Regions from separate parts of the Arthrobacter zhaoguopingii genome, predicted to be linked through region 1. Evidence: riboswitches for the same ligand, from Rfam matches in the RefSeq annotation. Region 1 holds a riboswitch; the other holds the start of a gene.
The links. Region 1 has a riboswitch for S-adenosylmethionine ahead of GVV77_RS02020 (bifunctional o-acetylhomoserine/o-acetylserine sulfhydrylase). Riboswitches for the same ligand answer to the same signal wherever they lie in the genome.
Positions count from the first base shown of each region.

Region 2: linked by a shared signal. The riboswitch ahead of GVV77_RS00260 (LLM class flavin-dependent oxidoreductase) and the one ahead of GVV77_RS02020 (bifunctional o-acetylhomoserine/o-acetylserine sulfhydrylase) in region 1 are both predicted to bind S-adenosylmethionine.

Region 1 covers NZ_WIAE01000001.1:460,132-462,980, forward strand. The annotation lists gene GVV77_RS02010 (glycosyltransferase family 2 protein) at 1-740, opposite strand, end outside; gene GVV77_RS02015 (VOC family protein) at 774-1,415, opposite strand; SAM riboswitch class IV at 1,522-1,636, shown strand; gene GVV77_RS02020 (bifunctional o-acetylhomoserine/o-acetylserine sulfhydrylase) at 1,689-2,849, shown strand, end outside.
Region 2 covers NZ_WIAE01000001.1:53,606-56,454, forward strand. The annotation lists gene GVV77_RS00250 (class F sortase) at 1-552, opposite strand, end outside; gene GVV77_RS00255 (excalibur calcium-binding domain-containing protein) at 591-1,034, opposite strand; SAM riboswitch class IV at 1,243-1,362, shown strand; gene GVV77_RS00260 (LLM class flavin-dependent oxidoreductase) at 1,401-2,807, shown strand; gene GVV77_RS00265 (methionine ABC transporter ATP-binding protein) at 2,826-2,849, shown strand, end outside.

The DNA of each region.
Region 1 (2,849 bases):
CCCAGCCTGCCCCGCAGGCCGGGCAGCAGCTGGTGCACGGCTGCCCGTGCCGGCCCGTAGGCGCGGATCCTGCGCATCGAGGTCCCGACCACAAGGCCGCGGTCGATTCGAACGGCGGAGCGGCCCAGCGTCCGCGCAACCCGCAGCGTGTACTCGATGTCCTCGTCGCACTCGGCGATGGAGGTGCGCGGAAATCCCCCCACCCGCTGGTAGGCGGCGGCGCGGGTTGCGAGGTTATGCCCGGCGACGAGCTTCAGGTAGCTGCGGTCGAGGTGACCGGCGGCCAGCGCGGTCCTCAGGACAAGGAAGGCGGCCGGGATCACCAGGGCGTCCCCGGCCCGGCGGTAGGCGTCGTCGAGGGGCACGCTCCTCCCGCCCAGCAATTCGAGGCCCGGGTGGGCCGCGAAACCCGCGAGGATCCGCCCGGTCCAGTCCGGACGCGGAACGCTGTCCCCGTCCGTCCGGGCCACCAGCTCGAAGCCGTCGGTGATGGCACGGCGGAAACCGGTATCGCTGGCAGCCCCGGTACCCTTTACTGGTTCCTCGAGGACGGTCAGCGGGAAGCCGTCCCGGCCGGCAAGGAATCGGGCGACCCGCGCCCGGGTATCGTCGGTCGACCCATTGTCGACGACGTAGACGGAGACGCCGTCCCGGGTGTGCTGGCGGTACAGCCCCTCAAGGGTCCTGCCGATGGAGGGCTCGTTGAACGCCGGGACCACCACCGCGAGCCGTGCGACCACAGCGTTCCCCTGGACGGCTATTCCCCGTGCGGACTAGAACTCGATCTTGCCGTTGCCGGTGTCGAAGGTGACCGACATGAGTCCCGGCGTTCCGTTCGGGGCGATCCACTTCACGGAGACGTCCCCCAGCGGCGCCTCGACGGGAGTGCCAAGCCATTCGGTGACCCGCGCGCGCGATCCGGCGATGGTCAGGGAATCGAGGCGCACCGTCGAGGGGCGGGCGTTTGAGGGGTGCAGCGCCTCGGTCCCGTCGTCCCACCGCAGCAGGTACGGAACCTGGGGGTCGGCGATCAGGCCCTTGATGCCGATCTGCTGCCAGGTGAGCTCCTGGCCGTCGGGGAACTTTCGGTTGCCCGGCACCGACTGGCGCCCGAGCCGTTCCTCGAACGGGGTGAGGTCGTCGACCGCCACCACCCAGCCCATCCAGCCGCCGCCGGCCTCGGAACGCGCGCGCACGGCCTGGCCGAACGGTGCCTTGTTGGACGCGGGATGGTCGAGGACCTCGACCACCTCGACATACTGGCCGTTGGCCAGGGGCACAATCATGTTCCGGGTCCCAAAACGGGGGTGCACACCACCCTTAACCGCTTCAACGCCCAAAGCTGAGGAAATCCGGTCCGCAGTGGCGGCCAGTCCGTCGGGTTCGCAGGCATAAGATACATGGTCCAAGCGCATGGCTACATAGTGGCACTTTGTGATCCGCGTCTCGACTTAGGCAGTCCTTACTTAACGCGGAGTCACAAATTGCCCCCGCCGCGGGTTTCAGCTTTCATGGGGAAAAGGTCATGAGTGCCAGCACACAGCCCCGGCTTGCTGGCCGGCAACCCTCCACCGCGGCGGGGTGCCCCGGGTGAAGACCTGGCGGAGCGCCACACGGCGCTGCGCAAGCGCGGGTCCCCGCCGGCGGTTTCCGGCGGCGGACGGGCCCCTTCATCGACAGGGAACGCCATGTCCAGCAACTGGTCCTTCGAAACCCGCCAGATCCACGCGGGGCAGACGCCCGACGCCGCCACGGGGGCACGGGCGCTGCCCATCTACCAGAGCACGTCCTTCGTCTTCCCCAGCACCCAAAGCGCGGCCGACCGGTTCGCGCTGACCGAGCTTGCCCCGATCTACACGCGCATCGGCAATCCGACCCAGGAGGTGGTTGAGGCCCGCATCGCCTCGCTCGACGGCGGGGTGGGTGCCCTGCTGCTCGCCTCGGGGCAGGCGGCCGAAACCTATGCGATCCTCAATCTCGCCGAGGCGGGCGACCACATCGTCGCAAGCCCGAGCCTCTACGGGGGTACCTACAACCTCTTCCGGCACACCCTGAGGAAATTCGGCATCGAAACCACCTTCGTGGAGAACCCCGACGACCTGGGGCAGTGGCGCGCCGCCGTCCGGCCCAATACCAAGGCGTTCTTTGGCGAGGTCGTCTCAAACCCCCGCCAGGACGTGCTCGACCTTGAGGGGATCAGCGCGATCGCCCACGAACACGGGGTCCCCCTGATCGCCGATGCGACGGTGTCCACGCCGTACCTCATCCGCCCCATCGAGTGGGGCGCCGACATCGTCGTGCACTCCGCCACCAAGTACCTTGGCGGTCACGGCACCGCCATCGGCGGCGTCATCGTCGACTCGGGCCGCTTCGACTACGGCCGGGACCCGGAGAAATTCCCGGGTTTCAACACCCCCGATGAGAGCTATTCCGGGCTGGTGTACGCCCGGGACCTCGGCGTCGGAAGCGCCCTGGGGGCGAACCTCGCCTTCATCCTGAAGGCGCGCGTCCAGCTGCTGCGCGATCTCGGGTCCGCAATCTCCCCGTTCAACGCCTTCCTCATCGCCCAGGGGCTCGAAACGCTCAGCCTGCGGATGGAACGCCACATCGCCAACGCCCGCGCCGTTGCGGAATGGCTCGAGCTCCACGACGACGTCGAATCGGTCGCCTACGCCGGCCTGCCCTCAAGCCCCTGGTACGAGCGCGGGCTGAAGTACGGGCCGAACGGCACCGGCGCCATCGTGTCCTTCGACATCGCGGGCGGGATCGAGGCCGGCAGGCGCTTCGTCGACGGCCTCGAACTCCACTCCCACGTGGCCAATGTCGGCGATGTTCGTTCCTTGGTGATC
Region 2 (2,849 bases), 410 kb from region 1:
GACCTTCTCGGTGGGGAAGGCATCCTTGGCGTACTGCTCGCCGCGGTCGAAGGTGAAGACCGCCTTCGTGCCGTCGTCGCGGGTGACCTCGATGGTGTCTCCGGCCTTGAGCTTGCGCAGTTCGGCGAAGATGCCCGGTCCGCCGTCGGTGGCATTGACGTGCCCCAGGAGAACAGCGGGTCCGCGCTCGCCGGGCGTGGGCGAACCGTTGTACCAGCTGGCTGGTGCGCCGGGGCCGTCCGGGGGAACCTCGAGGGAGCCGTTATCGCGCAGACCGAGGCTGAGCAGCTCCGAGGTCGCGCCGGTTGACGGGATGCGGAAGGAGGCCGGCCGAGACTCGGGGAGGACAGGGAGCTCCGGAGCCGTCGTCGGCGTCTGGACCTGCGGTGCCGTCGTGGCCGGCGCGGGGGTTACCGAGGGGGGAGCCGAGCGTGTCGGCGGGTTCTCGAGCATCTTGGCCGGGGCCTCGGCGGCGCAGCCGGAGAGGAGGAAGAACGCAACCGCCGCAGCAGCCAGGCGGCTCCTGCGGCGGTCGCCGGAAGAACTGATCATGCGTAGGACGATATCCGATTCAGTTCGACAGTGGGCGGTCAGACGCTGTCGGTGCTTCGGCGGCGGACCAGGTAGGTGCCACCGGCTGCCACCGCAAGGACGAGGCCACCACCGAGGACGAGCGTGCCCGTGCTGTCGTTTGCGGGCTCCTGGGCGACGCCGGTGCCCACGCCGCCGACGGGCATCGTCGGAACCTGGGGTGGTGTCGTCGGTGCCGGCTGGTTGTTCTCCATGATGATGCGCTCAACGATGCTGGCGTCGTAGGCGGGGGTGCCGGCAGCATCGCAGCCAAAGCCGTCGTTGTCGGCGTCCAATTTCGGCTGGTAGCCGGGCGTGCCCGCCGGGATGTTGTAGACGCCTACCTGCGCCGCAGCATCACAGTTGGCGAAGGGCAGTGTCACGGCAGCCGAGGCCGGTGATGCCGAGAGTGCAGTGAAGCCGGCCGCAGCGGCAACGGCAAGGAGTGCTGAGCTCTTTTTCACTTTTATCCCCATAACTTTAGTTGTGACCAGAGTTTTCCCTGTGACGGGACATCCAGAATTCTAAGCACCCTGCATATTCCTGGGGAAGTATTTCCACCGTCCCGATATGTCTCGATGAACTAGTGATTCGGCCTGCTAAGCCTCCATGACTTACTGTGACGAACCGTTCTCGACTTCCCTGCCCGATCGCCCGTAGGGTCAAACCCAGAATCAAGAGTTCCAACGCAAAACCCTGGTTTGTTGGACGGCAACCCTCTCGCTGTAGCGGGGTGCCCCAGGTGAGGATTCGGCCCGGCCGGCGCAGATGACCGGAGGGCAAGTACGGCACTTCCTCCTGGTTGTGCCCTGAACGAGGGTTCTTTTGCCATGTCCTTATCCCCGCACGCCTCCAGCTCACCCCGCCAGATCCGCTTCAACGCCTTCGACATGAACTGCGTCGGCCACCAGTCCCCGGGGCTGTGGCGCCACCCGGAGGACCAGTCCTGGCGGTACAAGGACCTCCGCTACTGGGCCGACCTCGCTCGGACGCTCGAGAAAGGGCTGTTCGACGGCATCTTCATCGCCGACGTCCTCGGCACCTACGACGTCTACGGCGGCTCCAATGAGGCAACGCTGCGCCAGGGCACCCAGACCCCGGTCAACGACCCGTTCCTTCTGGTCTCCGCCATGGCGCTGGTGACCGAGCACCTCGGGTTCGGCGTCACCGCCGGCACCGCCTACGAGCACCCGTACCCCTTCGCCCGCCGCCTCTCCACCCTCGACCACCTCACCAACGGGCGGTTCGGGTGGAACGTCGTCACCGGGTACCTGCCCTCGGCGGCGCGGAACCTCGGGCAGACCGACCAGCTCGAGCACGACGAGCGCTACAACCACGCCGACGAGTACCTCGAGGTGCTCTACAAGCTGCTCGAAGGCTCCTGGGAGGACGACGCCGTCGTCCGCGATCCCGAAAGCGGGGTCTTCACCGACCCCGCGAAGGTGCACGGGATCGGCCACGAGGGCAAATACTTCACGACGCCGGGAATCCACCTCAGCGAACCGTCCCCGCAGCGCACCCCGGTGATCTACCAGGCCGGCGCCTCCCCGCGGGGGATCGCCTTCGCGGCGGGCAATGCGGAGGCCGTCTTCGTCGGGTCGCCGACCCGGGCGATCCTCAAGGAAACCGTCACCAAGATCCGCGACGCCGTCGAGGCCGCCGGACGCGACCGCTACTCCGTGCGCATCTACACGATGCTCACCGTCATCACCGACGAGACCGAGGAGAAGGCGCACGCCAAGCACGAGGAGTACAAGAAGTACGTCAGCTACGAGGGGGCGCTCGTGCTGCTTTCGGGCTGGCTCGGCATCGACCTGTCGGTGTACGACCCGGATGAGCCCCTGGGCAATGTGAAGTCGAACGCCATTCAGTCGGCCGTGGCGAACTTTTCCAAGGTGGAGGACGACGGCAAGCCGTGGACGGTGCGCGACATCGCCGAGTGGGCGGGCATCGGCGGGCTCGGTCCGCGCGTCATCGGCTCTGGCGCGCAGGTCGCCGAGGAGCTCCAGGGGTGGGTGGAGGAGACCGACGTCGACGGGTTCAACCTCGCCTACGCCATCACCCCGGGCTCGTTCGAGGACGTGGTGAAGTACGTGGTGCCGGAGCTGCAGAAGCGCGGCGCCTACCCCACGGAGTACGTCGAGGGGACGCTGCGCCACAAGCTCTTCGGCCGCGGCGACCGGCTGCCCGCCGAGCACCACGGTTCCAGCTACCGCCTCCAGCCCGCCGCCCGCTGAGCCTCCAAGGACAAACCCATGATCTCCCTTCTTAAACTGACG